Linked DNA regions of Parazoarcus communis. The protein of the gene in region 1 interacts with the protein of each later gene in a pairwise test. Links are inferred from orthologs where the notes say so. Each region holds a gene or a part of one and is shown in the gene's direction. Other genes may lie near its edges.

What was found. The genes of interacting proteins can lie anywhere in the genome.
Region 2: the proteins of lepA (region 1) and CEW87_RS02555 interact in binary tests that used the Escherichia coli proteins (3 or more experiments, as listed by UniProt). The link is inferred for Parazoarcus communis from one-to-one orthologs.

Annotation. Positions count from the first base shown.
Region 1 is NZ_CP022188.1:3,706,441-3,714,157, forward strand. What follows is about bases 2,682-5,579. They hold lepA (translation elongation factor 4), read left to right. Parts: upstream 2,682-3,181; coding sequence 3,182-4,978; downstream 4,979-5,579. Other genes in these bases: CEW87_RS16935 (DegQ family serine endoprotease), read left to right, coding at 2,682-2,871; CEW87_RS16940 (glutaredoxin family protein), read left to right, coding at 2,871-3,128; lepB (signal peptidase I), read left to right, coding at 5,026-5,579. In the rest of the region: CEW87_RS16920 (sigma-E factor negative regulatory protein), read left to right, coding at 1-36; CEW87_RS16925 (MucB/RseB C-terminal domain-containing protein), read left to right, coding at 33-1,001; CEW87_RS16930 (SoxR reducing system RseC family protein), read left to right, coding at 998-1,465; more of CEW87_RS16935, read left to right, coding at 1,462-2,681; more of lepB, read left to right, coding at 5,580-5,814; CEW87_RS16955 (DUF4845 domain-containing protein), read left to right, coding at 5,832-6,194; rnc (ribonuclease III), read left to right, coding at 6,194-6,871; GTPase Era, read left to right, coding at 6,868-7,717. UniProt on the Escherichia coli protein: Required for accurate and efficient protein synthesis under certain stress conditions. May act as a fidelity factor of the translation reaction, by catalyzing a one-codon backward translocation of tRNAs on improperly translocated ribosomes.
Region 2 is NZ_CP022188.1:548,133-554,064, reverse strand. Bases 2,416-5,277 are described here. They hold CEW87_RS02555 (zinc transporter ZntB), read left to right. Parts: upstream 2,416-3,281; coding sequence 3,282-4,274; downstream 4,275-5,277. Other genes in these bases: CEW87_RS02550 (PEP-CTERM sorting domain-containing protein), read right to left, coding at 4,510-5,148; CEW87_RS02560 (hypothetical protein), read right to left, coding at 2,443-2,739; CEW87_RS02565 (glycosyltransferase family 4 protein), read right to left, coding at 2,416-2,446. Outside these bases: CEW87_RS02575 (DUF1840 domain-containing protein), read right to left, coding at 1-195; CEW87_RS02570 (hypothetical protein), read right to left, coding at 543-1,343; more of CEW87_RS02565, read right to left, coding at 1,340-2,415; RNA polymerase sigma factor SigZ, read right to left, coding at 5,787-5,932. UniProt on the Escherichia coli protein: Zinc transporter. Acts as a Zn(2+):proton symporter, which likely mediates zinc ion uptake. Purified ZntB reconstituted in liposomes also binds and transports Cd(2+), Ni(2+) and Co(2+).

The DNA of each region.
Region 1 (7,717 bases):
ACAGTGTCCGCACAGTCCGAGGAAACCACCCGATGAGGTTCTGGTTTTTTGCGGTAGGCCTGTGTTCGCTGTTCTTCCAGACTGTCGCCAGTGCCGAAGCACCTTCGGACCCGCTGACGTGGCTGGGCAAGATTTCAACAGCCAGCCAGCGCCTTAATTACGTTGGTACCTTCACCTACCAGTCGGGCAAGCAGATCGAGACCTCCCGGATTGCGCATCGCGCCAATGGTGAAGGCGAGTTCGAGCGTCTAGAGGTACTCGACGGCAGTCCGCGTGAGGTCATTCGCAGTGCAGGCGAAGTGCGCTGCGTGCTGCCCGAGCAGCGGACGGTCATCATCGATCAGCCCGGCGGCCGACGTGTCTTTCCAGCGCGTCTGCCGGCCTCTTTCAACGGGCTTGCCGAAAGCTATCGTATTCGCAAGGGTGAACGTGGGCGTGTAGCCGGTTACGAAGCACAGTCCATCATTCTGGAGCCAAGGGACGACATGCGTTATGGCCACGTATTGTGGGCAGAAATGCAGACCGGACTTTTGCTCAAGTCACGAATGGTGGACGCGCGCGGCGAAATGATCGAGCAGTTCACGTTCAGCGATCTTCGTATCGGCGGGGACGTGGATGGCGCGCTGCTCAAGCCGCGCTTCAGTCAGGGTGAGGGCTGGCGTGTGGTCAGTGTGCGCGGCGACGAGATCAGCAAGGCTGACGCCGGTTGGCAACTGCGTACGCCGATCACCGGTTTTTCGCTCAATTCGGTGGTGCGGCGTTCACTCGGTGCTGACCGGGGCGATGCGGTGCATATGGTCTTCAGCGACGGGCTCGCAGCCATCTCGGTGTTCATCGAGCCGACCGGACCTGAAGCCGCGGCCAATGTCGGCGCGTCGTCGAGCGGGGCAATCAACGTATTCAAGCGCACTGTCGGCGCGCACGTCGTGACGGCGCTGGGCGAGGTACCGGCCCGCGCAGTGCAGCGACTGGCCGAGGGCATCGAAGCGGTGTCGCGATGATCGAGGCGCCTGCAGAAGTCGTTCGCGTCGATGGGGGCACGGCCTGGGTTCGCCTGAGTGAGAAGCAGGGTGGATGCGGGCGCTGTGACGAGCCTGGCGGCTGCCGCTCGATGCGAATCACGGATACCTTCGGTTCCCCGAATCAGGTATTTACCCTCGACGACCCCCTTGGATTGCATCCCGGCGAGCGGGTCAGGATCACGATCCCCGACGGTGCACCATTGCGGGCCGCACTGCTCAGTTATGGGCTTGCGGTCCTGCTGATGCTCGGTGGTGCGGCAGCCGGAAGCCTTTTTTCCGACGCAGGTCAGGCCGACCTCGGGGCTGGCCTGGGCGTGCTCTGCGGGCTGGGGCTTGCCGTATTCATCAACCGCCTTCTGGCGCGCAGTCGTAACTGGCGAGGTGGCCTGAGAATGACTTTGTCCCGCGACCTGACCGCCTGCAGTCACGCTCACCACTCATGATCCGGATACTTCGTATTACGCTGCTGGCACTCCTTCTGTGCGTGCCTGCCGCACCTGCGCTTGCAGTCGTCAATCTGCCGGACTTCACCGCGCTCGTGGAACGCCAGGGAACGGCGGTGGTGAATATCAGCACGATATCTAATACGACCCAGAAAGCGCGCGCTTTTCCCGAGCTGGACGAGGGCGATCCGATGTTCGACTTTTTCCGTCGGATCGTGCCGCGCCAACCGCGAACCCCGCAGCGCGAACCCGACAACGAGTCGCTCGGCTCGGGTTTCATCATCAGCAGTGACGGTTTCATTCTGACCAACGCCCACGTCGTCGAAGATGCCGAGGAAATCCTCGTGCGTCTGGCGGACAAGCGGGAGTATCGAGCCCGCGTGATCGGGGCGGATGCACGCAGTGATGTAGCGCTGATCCAGATCGAGGCCAAGGGCCTGCCAAAGGTCACCCTGGGCGAGCCGGATCGGCTCAAGGTCGGAGAGTGGGTTCTGGCCATCGGCTCACCCTTCGGTTTTGATCAGACGGTCACCGCCGGCATCGTGAGCGCCAAGGACCGCAGTCTGCCCGACGAGAACTTCGTTCCCTTCATTCAGACCGACGTTGCGATCAACCCGGGTAACTCTGGTGGGCCCTTGTTCAACCTCAAGGGCGAGGTGATCGGCATCAATTCCCAGATCTACAGTCGTACTGGCGGTTTCATGGGGCTGTCGTTCGCGATTCCGATCGATGTTGCTATGGATGTGCAACAGCAGTTGCGCACGCACGGGCGCATTCAGCGCGGCCGAATCGGCGTGGCCATCCAGGAGGTTACCGTCGATCTGGCCGAGAGCTTTGGTCTGCCGAAGGCATCCGGTGCGCTCGTCAGTGCGGTCGAACCCGATAGCCCCGCTGCGAGGGCGGGGGTGATGCGCGGCGACGTGATCGTGAGATTCGACCGCCGCGACGTAGACAAGTCGAGTGAGCTCCCACGTATCGTTGCCGCGCGCCGCCCCGGTACCCGTGCAGACATGCTGGTGTATCGCGAAGGTACACCGAAGGAGCTGAAGGTCACGCTTGGTGAATGGCGTGATCCGCAGACGCCCCGTGTGCGCAAGACCAGCATGCCGTCAAACACCGGAAACCGGCTGGGCCTGGTGCTGGTCAAGCCGCCGATGATCCGTGGTCGTGATCAGGTTGCGGCACAGGGCCTGATGGTCGATCGCGCTGAAGGCCCAGCGGCCCGTGCATCCCTTCAGGTCGGCGACACCGTGCTGGCCGTCATCGTGGGTGGCAAACAGACCTCGCTCGCTGCGCCTGAAATTTTTGATCGCATCGTTGCGGAACTCAAGGAGGGGCAGCAGTTGAGCCTGCTCGTGCTGCGCGGTGAGGCCAGCTCCTTCGTCAGTCTGCGTGCCGGCAAGTGATGCGTGAGCTGACCGTACTGAGCCGGGAGTGGTGCCATTTGTGCCACGACCTGGTCGCGGCCCTCAAACCCATTGCAGCAGAACTGGGCTGGACGGTGGAAGTCATCGATGTCGACCTCCATCCCGAACTCGAGGCTCGTTGGGACGAACTTGTCCCCGTTGTACTCCACGGTGAGCACGAACTCTGCCACTACCATCTCGATGAAACGGGTGTCCGTGCCTATTGCGGTGCTTTTCCGCTAGAATCCGACGCTTGACGAGGCCAACCAATTCCAGAACGGGTGCCGAAAGGCACCCTTTTTGCGTGCGCATGCAACATATCAGAAACTTCTCCATCATTGCTCATATCGATCACGGCAAGTCCACGCTGGCCGATCGACTCATTCACTTCTGCGGCGGGCTCTCCGACCGCGAGATGGAGGCGCAGGTGCTCGACTCGATGGATATCGAGCGCGAGCGCGGCATCACCATCAAGGCGCAGACTGCTGCGCTGCACTACAAGGCGAAAGACGGGAAGGTCTACAACCTAAACCTGATCGACACCCCGGGCCATGTGGACTTTTCGTACGAAGTGAGCCGTTCGCTGGCCGCGTGCGAGGGCGCCCTGCTGGTGGTCGACGCATCGCAGGGGGTTGAGGCGCAGACGGTCGCCAACTGCTACACCGCGCTCGACCAGAACGTTGAAGTCGTGCCGGTCCTGAACAAGATCGACCTGCCCGCAGCGAACCCGGAGAACGCCCGTCAGGAAATCGAGGACGTCATCGGTGTCGATGCCGCCGAGGCGATCCTGTGCTCGGCAAAAACCGGTATCGGCATCGAGGAAGTGCTCGAGGCCGTCGTGGCGAGGGTGCCGGCGCCGCGTGGTAATCCCGACGGGGCCTTGAAGGCGCTCATCATCGACTCGTGGTTCGATAACTACGTCGGCGTCGTGATGCTTGTGCGTGTAGTCGACGGCATACTCCGGCCCAAGGACAAGATTCTGCTGATGTCGAACGGCGCGCAGTATCCCTGCGAGCAGGTCGGCGTGTTTACGCCGAAGTCGGTCAGCCGTGATCACCTGGCTGCTGGCGAAGTGGGTTTCATCATTGCAGGCATCAAGGAGCTCGAGGCCGCAAAGGTCGGTGATACCGTCACTCTCGCGAGCAAGCCGGCCGCCGCGCCTCTGCCGGGCTTCAAGGAAATCAAGCCGCAGGTGTTTGCCGGTCTGTACCCGGTTGAGTCGAGCGAGTACGACCAGTTGCGTGATTCGCTGGAAAAGCTCCGCCTCAATGACGCGTCGCTGCAATTCGAGCCCGAAGTGTCGCAGGCGCTGGGCTTCGGCTTCCGCTGCGGATTCCTCGGTTTGCTGCACATGGATATCGTGCAGGAGCGTCTCGAGCGCGAATTCGACATGGACCTCATCACCACTGCACCGACGGTGATCTATGAGGTCGTGCTCAACAGCGGCGAGGTCATCCAGGTCTCGAACCCGTCGAAGCTGCCCGAACCGGGCAAGTTCCAGGAGATTCGCGAACCGATCATCACTGCAACGATTTTCCTCCCGCAGGATTACGTCGGTCCGGTCATCACCCTGTGCAACCAGAAGCGTGGCTCGCAGGTGGACATGCGATATCACGGACGCCAGGTGCAGCTGATCTACGACATGCCGATGAACGAAGTGGTGATGGACTTCTTTGACAAGCTCAAGTCGGTTTCACGTGGCTATGCGTCGCTCGACTACGAGTTCAAGGAGTACATCACGGCCGATCTGGTCAAGCTCGACCTGATGGTCGGTGGCGAGAAGGTCGATGCACTTTCGGTGATCGTTCACCGGGTCAACGCGGCGTTCCGTGGCCGCGAGTTGGCAGCCAAGCTGCGTGGCCTTATTCCGCGCCAGATGTTCGATGTCGCGATTCAGGCCGCGATCGGTGCGAACATCATCGCGCGCGAGACGATCAAGGCTTTGCGCAAGAACGTGCTGGCCAAGTGTTATGGCGGCGACATTTCGCGGAAGAAGAAGCTGCTCGAGAAACAGAAGGAAGGCAAAAAGCGCATGAAGCAGGTCGGAAACGTCGAGATTCCGCAGGAAGCCTTCCTTGCCGTGCTGCGTACGGACGAAGGCAAGTAAACCTGCAACCAGGCGTCTCAGCGGCGTCGTAACTGACTGGAGTCTGCGTGAATTTTGCTTTGATCCTTTTTCTATTGCTCGTTGCCACAGGTGTGTTGTGGGCCTTCGATCGATTCCATGCACGCAAGCAGCGCGCAGCGGGTGCCCCGTCTCCGTGGTGGGTCGAGTACGGTGCGAGCTTCTTCCCGGTGATCGTGATCGTCTTCGGGCTGCGCTCGTTCATCGTCGAGCCGTTCAAGATTCCGTCCGGCTCGATGATTCCGACCCTGCTCGTGGGCGATTTCATTCTGGTGAACAAGTTCACCTATGGCATCCGCCTTCCGGTGATCAACAAGAAGGTCATCGACATTAACGATCCTGAACGTGGTGATGTCATGGTCTTCCGCTATCCGGCCGACCCTTCGATGGACTACATCAAGCGCGTTGTCGGTTTGCCGGGCGACAAGGTCGAGTACATCAACAAGCGCCTGCGCATCAACGGTGAGGCAGTGCAGACCGACGAGGCGGGCAGCTACCTCCATCCGGACCGTCTCTACTACTCGCCACAATATGTCGAGAAGCTTGGAAGTATCGAGCACAACGTGTTGCTCGAGCGCGAAGCCCCAGCCTTTGTACCCCAGGTGCTGAATTACCCCAACCGGGACAACTGTACATATACTAGCAGCGGCGTGACCTGCACTGTGCCCCAAGGGCATTACTTCGTCATGGGCGACAACCGCGATGCCAGCAGTGACAGCCGTGTCTGGGGGTTTGTGCCGGACGAGAACATTGTCGGGCGCGCCTTTTTCATCTGGTTCAACTTCAATGACATGAAGCGAATCGGTCGCTTCCACTGATGACGGGGAATGTAGTCATGACTCAATCTCGCCAGCGCGGCCTCAGCCTGATCAGCGTGATGATTGTCGGCGGCCTGCTCGCTTTCGTACTGCTGATCGCCTTTCGCACGGTTCCTGCAATCAACGAATACATGGCGGTCGAGCGCATCGTGAAACTCGTTGCCGAAGAAGGGGACGGTGGCGCGACCCTCACTGAAATGCGCCGCAGTTTTGACCGCCGTGGTCAGATCGACGACGTGTCCTCCGTTACCGGCACCGATCTGACAATCAGCAAACTTGCGGGCAAGGTCGTTGTCGAAGCTGAGTATTCGCGCAAGGTGCCCGTGGCCGGCAATGTCAGTCTTCTGTTCGACTTCCAGGTTTCGAGCGCCGGTAGCTGATGTCGGAGTTCAATGAAAGGCTGCAACGCAAACTCGGCCACGTTTTTTCTGATCCGGAGTTGCTGCAGCAGGCACTGACACATCGCAGTTTTGGACAGCTAAACAATGAGCGCCTCGAATTTTTGGGTGACAGCGTACTCAATTGCGTGACTTCGATTGCGCTTTTCGAGCGTTTTCCCGACCTCAAGGAAGGGGAGCTGTCTCGGGTTCGCGCTTCGCTGGTTCGACAGGAGGCGCTTCATCGTCTGGCGGTGGACCTGCAGCTCGGCGACTGTTTGCGGCTGGGCGAAGGTGAGCTCAAGTCAGGCGGCTTCCGGCGTCCATCCATCCTTGCGGATGCGGTCGAAGCCATTATCGCGGCGGTGTTTCTGGATGCCGGTTTCGAAGCGGCCAAGGCCGTGATCGACCGCTTGTACGTGCCACTGCTTGCAGAAGTGAATCCGGCGGCACCGTCGAAGGATCCGAAGACGGCGCTTCAGGAGTGGCTACAGGGCCGAAAGATTGCTTTGCCCACCTACACCATGGTGCAGGTACTCGGCGAAGCACATGCGCAAGAGTTTGAAGTGTCGTGCGAGGTGCCGAAGCTTGCCGTGCGTACGGTCGGTCGCGGTACCAGCCGCCGTGCTGCGGAGCAGCAGTCGGCCCAGCTCGCACTGACAAAATTGAGGAAGAAATGAATACAACGCCGGACAAGGACGAACCCATCGACAAACCAGACTTTCGTGCTGGCTTCGTCGCCATTGTCGGTCGGCCCAACGTCGGTAAATCGACCTTGCTCAACCGTCTGATCGGGCAGAAGATCAGCATCGTGTCGAGCAAGGCGCAGACTACGCGCCACCGCGTGACGGGCATCCTGACAAACAAGGACGCGCAGTTCATCTTTGTCGACACGCCGGGCTTCCAGACGCAGCACCGCAATGCACTTAACCGCTCGATGAATCGCACGGTGTCGCAGGTGCTCTCCGATGTCGATCTGGTGTTCTTCGTGGTTGAAGCCGGGCGCATGGGCGATGACGACAAGCGTGTGCTCGAAGTGATTCCGGAAGGCGCGAAGGTGGTGCTGGTCATCAACAAGGTCGACCAGCTCAAGGAGAAGGCGCGCCTGCTTCCGTTCATCGAAAGCGTGCGCGGGCTGCGCGACTTCGTCGAGATCGTGCCGTTGTCGGCCGAGCGCGGCAACAACTGCGACACCCTCATCAGCGCGGCAACGCCGCTGCTGCCCGAAGGCATCGCCATGTACGAGGAAGACGAGATCACCGATCGCAGCGAACGCTTCCTTGCGGCCGAGTTCCTGCGTGAGAAGCTGTTCCGCTTGCTTGGCGACGAGCTGCCTTACGGCATTGCGGTGGAGATCGAAAAGTTTGAAACCGAGGGGCGACTGCGCCGTATCCATGCGGCGGTCATTGTGGACAGGGCAGGGCACAAGGGCATCGTGATCGGCAAGGGCGGCGAAAAGCTCAAGCGCATTTCGTCTGAAGCTCGTGTCGAACTCGAGAAGCTGTTCGACGGCAAGGTGTTTCTCG
Region 2 (5,932 bases), 3.2 Mb from region 1 along the record:
GGGCTGGCCGGCATGCGCGGCGACGTCGGCGTCGATGGCCTGCCTGACGCGTGAAATCGCGTCGGGAAGTTGCTCCACGGTGATGATCCCTTGCTGTGCATCCTGGTCCCTGCCCAGCACCTCCAGCATTTCCTTGCCATTTTGCTCAAGGGTAATCACGTTACCGCTGGCGGCGGACTTGAATATAATCAGCATGACAGGATCTCCAGTGTGGTCCGTGATGGCCGCAGATCGCCGCAGGAAGTCGGGGCGCATGGCCAAGCCAATACGATTAATGCTACGCGGTGAGCGGTGGTCGTCTGTGCGGTGGGCAACATGTCCTGCGGGCTGGTCGGGCGCGGGCCAAAGACTGGCCGGCAAGCCGGAGCATGACTGGCACAATCCTGAATGACGTGCCCTCTGTATTGCTGCTGCAGGTTCGAAGCCAGGTTGCTCACGAAACGACTCACGTGTCGATCGAATAGGGCAGCAGGCGGTCGAACTCTTTCTTCACCACTGCGTAACACTCGCAGGCTCTGGCTTCCAGCCGATGCACGCCGTCCCTATGCGGGTGTCTGAGCCAGGTCGGCGAAGCGCTGGATCATCTCTGCCAGCACGGAAAAATCGTGAGCATCCACCAGTCGCTGCTGGGCTCGTTCCACTGCCGCGGCGTGCTCGGTGTTTGGCCGGTGCTCGAGCAGCACACGATAGGCTGCGATCTCTTCGCCCAGGTACCAGAACTCGTCGTTGGTTTCCTTGCGCTTCTTGTCCTCGTCGCGCAGCAGCTGGGCGCAGCGGATGTTCAGCAGGCGGCGGTGGATCTTCAGGGCCTGTGCCGGCAGCTCGCCGGGCAGGGCGCGCACCTGCACCCCGAGATCGCGGCTCCAGTTGCCAATCGCGGTTGGCAGGCTGGTGGCCATGTCGACGATGTCGAAGGGTTCGCGCAAGGTGCCCACGATGTCGGCCCGCAGGTTGCGAAATCCGACGTCCGCCAGCAGCAGGGTCGGCTTGTCCAGCGCCCGCATGAAGCCATACTCCAGCGCCACGTTGGGATTGAATTCGTCCTTGACCCGGTCTTCCAGCACCGCCAGACCGTACTTGCAGCACAGCATGTACACGCACACATTGGTCCACACCTGGCGGTCGCGCGGATACATCCGGTCGTCGGCGCGCAAGCCCTTGAGGCCCTGACGGCACAGCGCCCGACGCAATTCCTCGTCCAGTTGTGCAAGCAGGCGGTTGCCCGAGTCGAAGCGGGTCATGATGAACACGTTGCGGCTGTAATCCGGGTGATCCTGGAAGAAGCGCTCGCAATCGGGTTTCAGGTGCGCATAGCCGGGTGGCAGGTGGAAGTCGTCGGTCACGGGGTGTGCTCCTTGGTCTCAAGGCTCAGGCCGGACAAGGCCCTGAAGCGTTCCAGATAGCGGCGTGCCATGGCCACGTCGGTGAACTGTTGAAGGGCCCGGGCGCGCGCAGCCGAACCCATGGCCTGCAGGGCGTCGGCATCCATCTTGCGCCAGCGTTCCATGGCCAGGCAAAAGGCGCCATAGCTGGTGTCGTCGCAGTAGATGGCGTGCTCGCCCAGCACTTCCACCAGCCCGTCGACCGGCGTACAGACCACCGGGATGCCACGGGCCGCGCCCTCCAGCGCGGCAAGGCCGAAGGGTTCGTAGGTGGACGGCTGTACCAGGACGTCGATCGCATTGAAGAAGGCTTCCAGACGGGCGCCGCCGCACCAGCCCAGGTAGCGCACCCGCGCCTCGATCCCCAGGTCATGCACCAGATCGCGCGCGTAGGCGCTGAAGGCCTTGCCGGCGATCATGGCCTCGAAGCCGTCGAATGCCGGTTCGGTCAGGAGCATCTGGACATATTCCGGATGCTTGCGCGGCACCAGCCGACCGCAATAGCCCAGCACATTGCGGCGCGGTCGTGCGAGCACGGGAGCCGGCGGCACGATGCCGTTGGCAACGACGCTGACGCGCGGATTGAGGCGCTGGTATCCCAGCGTGTGGTAGTAGCGTCGCTCGGCCTCGGAGACCAGCACGACTTCGTCGCAGGCAGCGATGAGGCGCTCCTGATCCATCACCGCGCCGTGGAGATTCACCGCATTCGAGATCTCCTCGTAGGCCAGCAGGGAATGGATGGTGAACACGGACCGGGCGCCCCCAGTGGCGTCGAGCAGCCCCGGCCGATGGTTGTAGGAGTGGATGTGCACCACCGGCGCATGAAAGTGGGCGAGCTCCGCTTCGCTGCCCACGGCCACGCATGGATGGCTGCCGAGGATCGCCTCCACCTCGTAAGGCTGGTACTCGTGATCGGTGACGTACCACAGTGCGCGCACGCCAATCGCCGCAAAGCCGCTGGCCAGCGACTCGATCACGCTGCCGACGCCGCCCATGCGGTTGTGCGGCATCTCGTTGGTGATCTCGATGACGTCGAAGTTGCGCTCGGTGGTGTTGGTGATCACGGCAAAAGCTCCGCCAGGCCGGCATCGTCCGGCACCTGCAGCGTGCCCAGCACCCCGACCGCCCGGCATTCGATGGGGAATCGCTCGGGCGCCTCCCAGCTGCCGTCACTGCGGCGGGCCGCCAGAAACACACCGGCCACACACTCTGTGAGGCAGGGATTGCAGTCTTCCGTATGAAAATTATGTACCGCCAGCACCCGGTAGGCACCGGGCGCGACAGTGCTCAGATCAATCCGGATCTCGCTTGCCGAGCGGTAGCTCAGGCCGAAGCGGCTGACCTCGAACGGCGCCACCACCAGCACCGCCCCCGCCAGGCGGCATGGGCGAGGCCCCGAAGAGATAGCCCGAAACCCGGGCACCTCCGGTGGATCCTCCCGCGCTGCCACGCCGGTAGGGCCTGCCTGATTCCGCTGAGTCCTGTCCATCGTGGATGACTCTCAATAGAAATGCCAAGTTGATGCCGGACAAAGGATTGGGTGAGCCCATTCTGGCCCAGGGGCTGGCATGGCTCAAGCTGAAGTTTGCTGCGCGTGCCACCATCAGGCCGCGTCGGAGCACGTTTAATGGCGCTTCCCTCTCCGGCGCACGCCTGCATACCGGGTGCAGGTGGTGCTGAACAGGATCAGGCCACCGGTTTCGATCAAAAAGCCGAGGTTGCCGGACTGTTCAGAAATCAAACGACTCTGACCCCCTTTGATCCCTGCGTCCTTTGATCCGAATGCCATGCGGCATCAACTGCAGCGATCCGGACGGGGACGTAGCGCGAGGTCGGACCTGGCCCCTATGCTGTGGTCAATGTATGGTGCCCGTTCGGGGCAATGATCAGGAAAATGCCGTGGGAATCAACGAGAGCAACGACGAAGACGGACTGGTGTGCGCCTACCTGCAATGGCCAGACGGCCGCTGGCAGGCCGTCGACTGGGACGGTGTGCGCGCCTGGCGGCCTGGTGACGGTCTGCTGTGGATGCACTTCAACCGCTCGGCCGAAGCGACCCGGTCCTGGCTGCATGAGGGCAGCGGGCTGGATGCGCTGGTGGCCGACAACCTGCTGGCCGAGGAAACCCGGCCGCGTGCGCTGGCCATGGACGGCAATCTGCTGGTGAACCTGCGGGGTGTCAACCTCAATCCCGGTGCGGATCCCGACGACATGGTGTCGCTGCGCATCTGGCTCGAACCCGGGCGCATCGTGACTTCCCGCCGACGCCGGTTGATGGCCATCGACGACATCCGCGAACACATCACCCGGGGCAAAGGGCCGCGCGATACCGGGGATTTTCTGGTGGAGGTTGCGGGCCTGCTGGTCAATCGCATGTCGCCCGTCATCGAGCAACTCGACGAGGCAGCCGACGATCTGGAGGAGCAGGTGGTTACGGGGGAGCGCGAGGATGTGCGGACCCGGCTCGCTTCGCTGCGGCGCCAGGCCATCAGCCTGCGGCGCTACCTGGCGCCGCAGCGCGAGGCCCTGTCGCGTATCCTGGGTGAACCCGTCGACTGGTTGCACGAGCGGCACAAGGCGCAGTTGCGCGAAATTTCGGACCGCACCATGCGCTACGTCGAAGACCTCGACGCCATCCGCGAGCGGGCCGCGGTGATCCAGGATGAGGTGGCCAACCGTGTGGCCGAGTCGATGAACAAGAACATGTACATGCTTGCCATCGTCGCCACCATCATGCTGCCGCTGGGTTTCATCACCGGCTTGCTCGGCGTCAACGTGGATGGACTGCCTGGCGCCCATGACGCGCCCTGGGCGTTTGCCGCGCTCAGCGCCTTCCTGCTGGTGCTGGTGTTCCTGCAGGTCCTGGTGATGCGCCGCCTGAAATGGTTCTAGCGCCCGTCGCTGCCTGGGAATCAAAGGGGGCGCAGAACGCTGTTGGTGGACTCGGTGAGGTGCGTACAGGCAGCCACCCGGATCTCCAGGCTCTCGTCGCTTGCTGACCAATTGGTTCCGGGCGATCTGCCGGACGGCGCCGAACAGGGGCGGCGTCTCTGTTCATGTGCCGGGTTGAGGCCCTGATCAGAAAACAGGGGAAAGGGACTCCGGAAAGCCCTCTCCCCGATTTCTGTTACATCAGACTGCGCTTTCTTGCCGCAAGCGCAGTGAGGGCCAGACCCGCCAACAACAGCGTTGACGGTTCAGGAACCGAGTTGCCATTGGAACTCGCTCCGGCGCTAGCCACCAGACGGTAGGTATCGCTCGAGCCTGGAAGCGTGCCCGGACTTTCTGGAAATCCCGCAGTCAGCGTCTCATTGGACGAAAACAAGACGGTCAGCAGGGCGTTGGCGGTGGCGTCACCGTTTCCGAAGAACACGCTACGATAATTTTCAGACGTGTTGCTATTGTCCCTGTCGACATCGACAAGTGTCTGGTAAATCGCCCCTGGACCGAATCCACTGAAGCTCATGTCGAGCACGTCGAGGCGCGTGCCGATTGAGTTGAATGTCATCGAGACAGAGCCAAAAGAGGTTGTCGGGGGCTGGCTGCTGTAGCCGGAAACGTGGAAGTTCCTGCTCGTGTCGCCGATTGAAAAGGTAAGGCCCGTAATCGAAGCCGAGTCGGATGTGTTTTTCAATGTAAGCGTAGGCGAGTTTGTATTGCCCGATACATCGAACACAAAACCAATCAACGCTGCATTCGCAGTGTGCGGCAGGGCGGCGAAGCACAGTGCGCCGATCAAGGCCGAAATTGTATTTTTGATCTTCATCACTTTCCCCTTTTTACATGTTTGCAATTAGGAGAAGCATGATTTAGGCCGATTTATATATAAATATGTTTACAAACGACAAATTCAAAACGTCGCTCATCATTCCATGAAGAGTGTAAAAAATGCCGACACACGTTTGCTTCAGAGAAGAATGAATTTTCCTCAGGGTGGGTGGTTTGCGCTTTCATGGCCCTGTATTCATGTGAAGTGGCTCGCCACAGTATTGCTTCGTGCAATCTCGGGGTGTATTCATAAGACATTTATTGCGAGCAATGGAGTCTGTGGTTGATTTGTCTTAAATATATGAATATAAATAATAATGTGATTGATTTTTGCGGGGCTACAGGGGCTGCTGGCGATTCTTTCTATGGGAAGTGCCAGATATTATTGATGGAGATCAAAGGCGGGAACTTCTCTATCAATCTCAATGAATTGACGACTGGTCGTGCGCCGGAATAACCCGAATCGAATTATTGGCCTCGCGGGCGACTGAAATCGATTGCTCGGCATGATCGTGTTGCTGCCTGACCATGGCGAGGGCTGACTCATATGTCCGCGAGCGAAATTCGACAAAAACTGGAAAATCGTTTGAGCGTGAGCTCGCCGGACTGGCGGGTGGCAGATCGCCCAATGGAACCTTACTTTTCGAGCGGCGAGCGGGGCACGAAGCAGCAGACTTGGCCTGCCTCGTCGAAGCGGACCTGGCAGGCGGTGACGAGCCGGGTTTTGAGTCTTTTCCGGGCGCGCAGAATGCGCGACTTGGCGGCAGGGAGCGTGAGCCCGA